3 regions of the Shewanella sp. S23-S33 genome follow, and region 3 is predicted to be linked to each of the others. Evidence: predicted binding sites of a transcription regulator. Region 3 holds the regulator's gene; each other region holds the start of a gene.
What was found. Region 3 encodes NrdR, which represses ribonucleotide reductase genes. Its sites were predicted from a motif close to AAACACNANATNTNGTGTTT; they were not measured.
Positions count from the first base shown of each region.

Region 1: nrdD (anaerobic ribonucleoside-triphosphate reductase) is a predicted target of NrdR. The motif match lies at 1,419-1,438, and genes of this name have one in related genera.
Region 2: nrdA (class 1a ribonucleoside-diphosphate reductase subunit alpha) is a predicted target of NrdR. The motif match lies at 1,512-1,531, and genes of this name have one in related genera.

Region 1 covers NZ_JBHFFD010000038.1:96,216-99,499, reverse strand. The annotation lists gene nrdD (anaerobic ribonucleoside-triphosphate reductase) at 1-1,387, opposite strand, end outside; gene ACHA99_RS10320 (hypothetical protein) at 1,649-2,338, opposite strand; gene ACHA99_RS10315 (MarR family winged helix-turn-helix transcriptional regulator) at 2,459-2,947, opposite strand; gene ACHA99_RS10310 (NADP-dependent oxidoreductase) at 3,094-3,284, shown strand, end outside.
Region 2 covers NZ_JBHFFD010000049.1:6,260-9,543, forward strand. The annotation lists gene ubiG (bifunctional 2-polyprenyl-6-hydroxyphenol methylase/3-demethylubiquinol 3-O-methyltransferase UbiG) at 1-509, shown strand, start outside; gene ACHA99_RS12820 (HAD family hydrolase) at 511-1,182, shown strand; gene nrdA (class 1a ribonucleoside-diphosphate reductase subunit alpha) at 1,686-3,284, shown strand, end outside.
Region 3 covers NZ_JBHFFD010000052.1:16,525-19,808, forward strand. The annotation lists gene ribD (bifunctional diaminohydroxyphosphoribosylaminopyrimidine deaminase/5-amino-6-(5-phosphoribosylamino)uracil reductase RibD) at 1-1,073, opposite strand, end outside; gene nrdR (transcriptional regulator NrdR) at 1,193-1,642, opposite strand; gene glyA (serine hydroxymethyltransferase) at 1,931-3,184, opposite strand.

The DNA of each region.
Region 1 (3,284 bases), on a different contig from region 3:
CGCCTTCCATATAGAGGATAGGTGCCACGCGGGCTTTAACACCGTTCAGTCGCTCAATACGGGTATCCAGTGCTTTACGGGCTATTACTAATCTGTCATCTAAAATGCGATAAAATTCAGCCTCATCGCCATTGGCTTCTAAGGCAATCCGCGGCAGGTTTAAACTGACCACTCCCAAATTATTACGCCCTTCATGCACAAGCTCGCCATTTTCTTCATAGGTGCCTAAAAAGCTACGGCAGCCCATTGGGGTTTTAAATGAACCGGTAACTTTCTCGACTTGCTCGTAATTGAGGATGTCGGGATACATACGCATTGTCGCGCATTTGAGCGCCATCTGTTTTACATCGTAATTGCAATCGCCCGCTTTATGATTAATACCATCACGAATCGCAAACACTAGCTTAGGGAATACTGCAGTCTTGCGATTTTTACCCAATCCCGCCATCCGCACTTTGAGCATTGATTGCTGAATTAAGCGTGATTCCCATGACGTGCCTAAACCAAACCCGAAGGTCACGAACGGTGTTTGGCCATTGGCAGTGTGTAAGGTATTGACCTCATATTCCAAAGACTGGAATGCATCGTGACATTCTTTTTCAGTTTGCGCCGTGGCAAAGGCTTTGGCGTCGGTGATCTTCCAATTCAGTGCAATTTGGTAATGCTTGTCGTAGCTCTTAGCGACAAATGGCGCTAACACTTCATCGATACGGTTGATAGTAGTGCCGCCATAGATATGGCTCGCCACTTGGGCAATGATCTGCGCGGTCACCGCTGTCGCTGTTGAAATAGACTTAGGGGTTTCAATTTCGGCATTACCCATTTTAAAGCCGTGGGTCAACATGCCAGCTAAATCAATCAACATGCAGTTAAACATCGGGAAAAACGGCGAGTAATCTAGGTCGTGGTAATGGATCTCGCCCGCTTCATGGGCAGCGACCACATCCTTTGGCAAAATATGACTCTTGGCGTAATGTTTCGCGACTATGCCCGCGAGTAAATCCCGCTGAGTAGGAATGACTTTTGAATCTTTATTAGCATTTTCATTGAGTAAAGCCGCATTGCTTTGCTCAACTAAACCACGGATTTCGAGGTTGAGTTTACTGGTCGCTTCACGGCACACATCTCTGTCGTGACGGTATTCGATATACACCCGCGCCAGGGACTTGTACGGCCCTTCCATCAGTAAATTCTCAACCGCATCTTGTAGATGGTGGATATCGACTTCTGCTAATGGCGCGACGCTCTGACTGATACACGCTGCCACTGTCGCTGCATAGTCGCCATCCTCTATTCCAACTGAGTTTGCAGCGGCATTCACTGCATCCCGTATCCTTGTTTCATCAAAAGGTGTGCGGCAACCATCACGCTTAATTACGACTGGCATTGTTCAGTTCCTCTCCATCTCGCCTAAAAATTAACACTACATCTAGTGATTTTAAAAGCACAAAACACAATATGTAGAGCATTAGGCTACAATGACGGTAAGGAGTCCATGATCCAGATCATAGTTTTTAGGATGAAATAAAAGAACAAACAAGAACTGCAGCTAGGCCCAATTATCTGAAAATTGCGCCTTGACCTGCTGATTAAACCCAGCTAGTTGAATGCGTGACAATTTGCGTTTATCACGCACTATGGATGTGAATTAACGTTTAGCAAGCGCAAGATAACTACTGAGTTGGCCCGATGCAGATTGATGTGCCCCCATAGATGAAGCAAGTTGCATCATAGATTTTAGCCCCTGCCACTGCTGCTTTTGAGCATCCGTAAGCGGAGGTTCAGAATTCAAATAATCCGTCAATTGGCTAAGGACTTTCGTGGCCTTCTGGGCTAGCACCGGCGACTGAGCATCATCCATATTGGTTAAGACGCTCTTAGCATCAACTAAGGTATTGATAAGAGGATTATTGGGTGATTTTTTAGCTAATGATTTGATTTCATCATCTAAAAAATCTTGCAACGATTGTTTAGTCGGCGTTGTTGTGCTCGGCACTGTAATACCGTTTTTCGATAAACGCTCGAGTTGCACATCCGATAAAATGCCATCTTTTTGTAAGCGCGACACCAATGCGGGAATATCGGCGACGCCAAATTGACCATCGGCAAAAAAATCCTTCGCCATCGATTGAATTTTCTGTGCGCGTTGCGCCCGTGGCGACAGCGCTATCTCATCGGTTTTACCTTTATCGGGTTTGGTAGCATCCGTCTGCGTTTTATTTGTTTCTGTCGTAGTATCGGTTTTAGCCGTGCTCGTCTTTTGGCTATTTGCACCATAGGCATCGGCGATACTGGCACTGCTGCGATTAAGATTAAAGGCATTTAAAATAGAATTCATCGTCAAAAATTCGGCGTCTAAGACTCAATGACGGTTTTAAAGCAAAAACTAAGCCAATCAAGTATTAATCAGTGCAGATCCTGAATTTTCGGGTAGCGAACAGCACCAGTAGATTTATCTCTAGGACTGTAAATCTTCAATAAGGGCAAGACATTGCCGCCTCAGTAAATCGAGTGCCTCGGCATCCATCTGCACTTTATTCAGCAAGGTTTGCTTCAAGGCAAGAGCTTCGTGCCTGATACCCTCTCCTTGACTTGTCAGAGTGATCAGCTTTTTCCGCTCATCTTCAACGCAGGCTAATCGCGTAATCAACCCCTTCAACTCTAACCGCTTGACGATGGGCGTTAAGGTTCCCATATCGAGTTTAGTCGCCATTGATAGCTGGGTTTGGCTACAGCCGTTTTGACGCCACAGGGTTTGCATCACTAAATATTGAGGGAAAGTTAACTCGTATGCCTCGAGTAGAGGCCGATAAGCACGCACTAATGCATTGCTCGCAGAATATAACGCGAAACACACATTATCGGATAAACAGAGTGGATCGCTAGAAGCTTGGCTATGAGTCTGTTTTGTAGCGTCTAGCTCATGTTGAGGTAAGCAATTCTGCACGTTTAAGCGCCTGTCATTTAAACATAACGCTATCTTATCCGATCTGTCCCACCCCATCTAGTTTGCGCGCAAACTATTTGCATTCAATCTTAAAGCCACGTAGAGTTAACATCATTAGTTTGCGCACAAACAAAAGGTGAGTTTTTATGAAGAGTATGACTGAAACCCGTGAAATCCATCTAGCTAGTCGCCCAGAAGGCATGCCTACAACACAGAACTTTACTTTAGTAAATAAAGCGTTAGCACCGCTCGCTGATGGACAAGTACTGATTAAAAATCTATGGATGTCGGTTGACCCTTACATGCGCGGGCGCATGGTTGATCGCAAGAGTTATGT
Region 2 (3,284 bases), on a different contig from region 3:
GCATGGCCCGCATCGGCGCCGAGGTTGATGGCTTAGATATGGGTGATGAGCCCCTAGAAGTCGCGCGCCTGCATGCCCTCGAAACGGGCGTAAACATTAATTATGTAAAAAATACCGCCGAGGCCCACAGCCAAGATCATCAAGCCTATTACGATGTGGTGACCTGCATGGAAATGCTCGAACATGTACCCGATCCACAATCTGTGATTAAAGCATGCTGTGACATGGTCAAACCCGGTGGTCATGTGTTTTTCTCCACCATCAACCGCAACATTAAATCCTACGTGCACACCATTTTAGGCGCGGAATATTTGCTAAAAATGCTGCCAGTTGGCACCCACGAGCATAAAAAATTCATTAAGCCTTCGGAGCTGATTGAGCTAGTAGATAATACCGATCTTATCTGTACCGATGCCTTAGGGGTAAGCTACAACCCATTGACGGGCATTTTTAAGTACACGCCTAAGGTTGATGTGAATTACATGATAGCGACGCGTAAGGTTGATTAATATGAGTCTGGCACAGATCAAAGGCGTACTGTTCGATCTCGACGGCACCTTAGCGGATACCGCGCCGGATCTGGTGCAAGCCCTCAATTTAAGTCTTCAAGACGTCGGCATCGCCGCGCAGCCGTTAGCGGCCATGCGCTACGCCGCATCCCACGGCAGTTTTGCCTTAGTCGATGCGGCGATCCCTGATGCGGCAGAAGATCTTCGGTCTCAAGTACAGCAAGGACTGCTCGCCCACTATCAGCGTATAAATGGCGATCATTGTGCGCTATTTACAGGCATAACAGCATTACTCGATTGGCTCGAGTTAACTCAGCTGCCGTTTGGGGTGATCACCAACAAGCCTGCCCGGTTTACCCGTCCCTTATTGCAAAAACTGAATTTACACTTGCGTATGCCCGTTATCATCAGTGGCGATTCGACCAAATACGCAAAACCCCACACTGCACCTATGCTGTTAGGCGCACAACAGCTGAACTGTGCTCCAGAGCACATTTTGTATCTTGGGGATGCCGAGCGAGATTTGCTCGCGGCCAAGGCTGCTGGCATGTTAGGCGGCGTGGCCCTATGGGGTTATCTGGACGTGAACGACAAGCCGTTGCAATGGCCTGCGCACGCGCATTTTGCAAGCCCAACTGAGCTACATCAAGCACTAATCGAAGCACTGGCTTAACAACATCAACCAAAAACAGCGCCTACAATGCTCACGAATAAGGCATCCAATGCGTAACTTCACTGACGGACATCAGTGTGTCAGCATGCTATTTATGACCCACGGAAAAAATCAGACGCATAAAAGATCGGCACTCGTGAGCGATCGCGATCTAAAGAAAAAGATCGCCTAAAAATCCCCCATGAGTGTGACACGCTAACCTGAAATTGAGCTTCAAGGTTAGTCGTTACTAACGCAAAAGTTTATCCTCACGTTATCCACAAGATGTCCCCTGAATTCAGACTTGCAAATAGGGGCAAACCTCACTATCTTGTATCCCATATAATTTAAAACACCATATCTTGTGTATAGGTAACAATCAGACACACTAGAAACTCGCCGCTTAATTGACTCGTTTTTAACCAGTCAGCTATATTTAAGGGACGATTATTGATTGTTTTACAAGGATACGTACGGTGATTTTGCTCACCTAAATACATATAAGAACCAAGGCCTATCTCCAAATGAATAGCACTATGACAGTCACAAAACGCTGTGGCGATCGTGAGAATATCGATCTCGAAAAAATACACCGCGTAATTACTTGGGCAGCCAAGGGATTAAAAAACGTTTCTGTTTCGGAAGTTGAACTTCGCTCGCACCTACAGTTTTTCGATGGCATCCCAACCGAAGCTATCCATGAAACCATTATCAAGGCTGCGGCAGATTTAATTTCTCCAGAATCACCGGACTATCAGTTCCTCGCTGCCCGTTTAGCGGTGTTTCATTTGCGTAAGAAGGCCTTCGGTCAGTTTGAGCCGCCCGCATTGTATACTCACGTGACTAAATTGGTTGAGCTGGGTAAATACGATCAACATATTTTAAGAGATTACACCCGCGAAGAGCTGGATGTGATGGATACCTATATCGACCATTGGCGTGATATGGACTTTTCCTACGCTGCAGTAAAACAGCTTGAAGGCAAGTATTTAGTTCAAAACCGTGTGACCCACGAAATCTATGAGAGCGCGCAGTTCCTTTACATTTTGGTTGCGGCTTGCTTGTTTGCCCGTTATCCAAAAGAGACGCGCCTGAAATACGTTAAAGATTTCTATGACGCGGTATCAACTTTTAAACTGTCGCTGCCAACGCCAATTATGGCCGGTGTGCGCACCCCAACGCGTCAGTTTAGCTCTTGCGTACTGATCGAATGTGGTGACAGCTTAGATTCTATCAACGCGACCGCTTCGTCTATCGTGAAATATGTCAGCCAACGTGCGGGTATCGGTATTAACGCTGGTCGTATTCGCGCCTTAGGTAGCCCAATCCGTGGTGGTGAAGCCTTCCACACAGGTTGTTTACCTTTCTATAAGTATTTCCAAACCGCAGTGAAGTCGTGTTCTCAAGGCGGCGTGCGTGGCGGTGCTGCGACCCTGTTCTACCCTATTTGGCACTTAGAAGTCGAATCTCTGCTGGTATTGAAAAATAACCGCGGCGTCGAAGACAACCGTATCCGTCATCTAGACTACGGTGTGCAGTTGAACAAAGTCATGTATCAACGTCTGATCAAAGGCGAAAACATCAGCCTGTTTAGCCCATCTGACGTGCCTGGCTTGTACGATGCTTTCTTTGAAGATCAAAACGAGTTTGAGCGTTTATATCTGCAATATGAGCAAGACAGCAGCATTCGTAAGAAAACCATAAAAGCCGTTGAGCTGTTTTCACTGATGATGCAAGAGCGCGCCTCAACGGGCCGTATCTACATTCAGAACGTGGATCACTGTAACACTCACAGCCCGTTCGATTCAAAAGTTGCGCCGATCAGACAGTCTAACCTGTGTCTTGAAATCGCCCTGCCGACTAAACCATTGAACAACATCGATGATCCTGAAGGTGAAATCGCGCTTTGTACGCTGTCAGCACTTAACTTAGGTTCTATCAAAGAATTATCTGATATTGAGCCATTAGCCGACCTCGCCGTACGCGCACTGGATAATCTATTGGATTATCAAGATTACCCTATCAAAGCCGCGCAAATCGCCTCGATGAATCGCCGTACCTTAGGCATAGGCGTGATCAACTTCGCTAACTATTTAGCGAAAAACGGCATGAAGTATTCTGAT
Region 3 (3,284 bases):
AGTGCAGGAATGTGTGCCATGGTTTGATAATCGGGCAATTGCAGCAAATTACGCCCATGCCCACCGAGGATTTTCATCGCTTGGTATAGCACTAACTCATCGGCCAGCCCCTGCGCTAAAAATGCGCCCGCTAAGGTTGCACCCGCTTCCACCAGCACGTGATTACAGCTTTGGCCTAAATAGCTTAATAGTTCAGGCAATGAGACGCGACCTGCAATTGCAGGTAACACGAGGCAACTCACATGGGAGGGCAATTGTGCTTGAAACTCTGTGGGATAAGCCACGGTCGAGACCAAGAGTATGGGCGATACGATAGCCAAGCAGGCGGCCGATAACGGCAAACGGGCGCGACTGTCGAGTATCACTCTTAATGGCTGCAGTAATTGCGCCTCGGTTACACTGTCTTTTAAGCTGCCAAGTTCCTGATAACGCACATTAAGTAAAGGAGCGTCTGCCAGTATGGTTTCGATCCCCGTAACTAGCGCGCAGGAACGTAAGCGTAATCGCTGCACGTCGCGGCGAGATTCTGGACCAGTTATCCATTTAGACACACCGTTAGACAGCGCAGTTTTACCATCGAGACTCGCAGCCAATTTGACTGTAACTCTGGGTAAACCCGATTCCATGCGCTTCATAAAGCCTAAATTCAAGGCATAGGCTTCATCGCGATGTAATCCCACATCCACTTCAATACCGGCATCGCGCAGCATTTGAATGCCACGACCACCTACTTGCGGATTAGGATCTTCAACCGCCACCACCACGCGTTTAACGCCAATATTGATCAGCGCCAAGGCACAGGGTGGCGTGCGGCCATAATGACTGCAGGGCTCTAGGGTGACATAGGCTGTTGCGCCGCGGGCGCGTTCGCCAGCCATACGTAGCGCATGCACTTCGGCGTGGGGTTCACCCGCTTTTTGATGATAACCTTCACCAATGATTTGGTTATCTTTAACGATAACGCAGCCCACACTGGGATTGGGTCTTGTGGTGTAAAAGCCTTTGCGCGCCAATTGAATCGCGCGGCTCATCATTTGGGTATCGAGTACGGACCAACTTATGTTCAAGCTCATGTTCAGCCCTGTTGTTAAAGGTTTCGGCATTCACCAGTCTTACAAACCTGTCTTTTAAATTTGTGCTTTCACGCCAATCGCTCGTACACGTCTGCCTTGTCGGCGACAAAACTCGATGACTACTTTTGCAGTTTGGCGATGGCTTCGCCAAATTCAGACACGTCTTCGAAGGCGCGGTACACAGAAGCGAAACGTATGTAGGCGACTTTATCTAGGCTCATCAATTGCTCCATCATTAAGTTACCCACCATTTCTGACGGCACTTCCCGCTCGCCAGTGGCGCGCAGAGTAGACTTGATTTTGCTGAGTGCTTGCTCGATTTCATCCATAGATACGGGGCGTTTTTCAACGGCGCGTAACATGCCACCTTGGAGTTTTTCTTCATCGAAGGGTTGGCGTGAACCATCGCGCTTAATCACCCTAGGCATGACTAATTCGGCGCCTTCGAAGGTGGTAAATCTTTCATGACATTCGGTGCATTCTCGGCGACGGCGCACTTGGTGGCCTTCTGCCACTAATCGGGAATCGATGACTTTAGTATCTGTCGCGCTACAAAATGGACAATGCATTGAGCCTCCTGCCAGTGAATGGTCGTAAAGCGTTAATGGGTTTACCTGTTAAATCTCAGTCAAACGCAATGGATTTAAGCCTAAGATTTTACCAATAAAAATGGCCGCAAGATGCGGCCATGGGATTTTATCCTATTTATGGGCTGAGGTTAACTACCTGAGCTTAACAACCTAATGTTAACTACTTGATGTTAAGTGCCTGATGCTAAATACCTGATGTGATAAGTATCAAGTCAGTCGGCGGTCAATCTCGGCCATTCATCTACTAAACGTAGATGCATAGGCAAATTAGCCGTAAACAGGGAAACGTGCGCAAAGTGCCAATACTTGGCCTTTAACACGCTCAATCACAGCAGGATTGCTTGCATCATCAAGGATGTCACAAATCCAGCCAGTCAGCTCTTTCGATTCCGCTTCTTTAAAGCCGCGGCGCGTAATGGCTGGCGTACCGATACGCACACCTGAGGTCACAAAGGGTGAACGTGGGTCGTTTGGCACTGAGTTTTTGTTCACAGTAATGTTAGCGCTACCTAAGGCGGCATCGGCTTCTTTACCCGTTAAGTCACGACCAATCAGGTCAACTAGCATTAAGTGGTTGCTGGTTCCGCCAGAGACGATTTTGTAACCGCGCTCAAGGAACACTTCAACCATAGCTTTAGCGTTGTTAACCACTTGCTGTTGGTAAACTTTAAATTCTGGCTCTAGGGCTTCTTTGAACGCCACCGCTTTACCGGCGATAACGTGCATCAATGGACCACCTTGACCACCAGGGAATACCGCAGAGTTCAACTTCTTATACAAGTCTTCATCGTCAGCAGCTGACAGGATCACGCCACCACGAGGACCCGCTAAGGTTTTGTGGGTCGTAGATGTCACAACATGTGCGTGTGGAACTGGGTTTGGATAAACGCCCGCAGCAATAAGACCGGCAACGTGTGCCATATCGACAAATAAATAAGCACCGATTTTGTCTGCGATTTCACGCATTTTTGCCCAATCAACGATACCTGAGTAGGCAGAGAAACCGCCGATCATCATCTTAGGCTTGTGTTCTAAGGCAATACGTTCCATCTCGTCGTAGTCAATTTTGCCAGACTCGTCGATACCATAAGGAATGATGTTGTACAGTTTGCCAGAGAAGTTAACCGGTGAACCGTGGGTCAAGTGACCACCATGAGCTAAGTTCATGCCCAGTACGGTATCGCCAGGCTTTAACAATGCCATGTAAACCGCGCTGTTTGCCTGTGAACCTGAATGAGGTTGTACGTTAGCGTAAGTTGCGCCAAACAGTTGTTTAGCACGTTCAATCGCTAAGGTTTCAACTACGTCCACATACTCACAACCACCGTAGTAACGCTTGCCTGGATAGCCTTCAGCGTACTTATTGGTTAACTGTGAACCTTGCGCTTCCATCACGCGTGGACTGGTGTAGTTTTCAGAAGCAATCAGCTCAATATGCTCTTCTTGACGCAGAGTTTCATTCTGAATTGCGTTAAACAGTTCCGGATCATAATCTGCGATATTCATATCTTTTTTCAGCATTGCTTACTCCAGCTGCCAATTCTTATAGGTAGGGTTGCGCGGTATTCTACTCGGAACGCGGTCACAATCCCAGTATTTGAAACATGAAATTCCTGCAGAG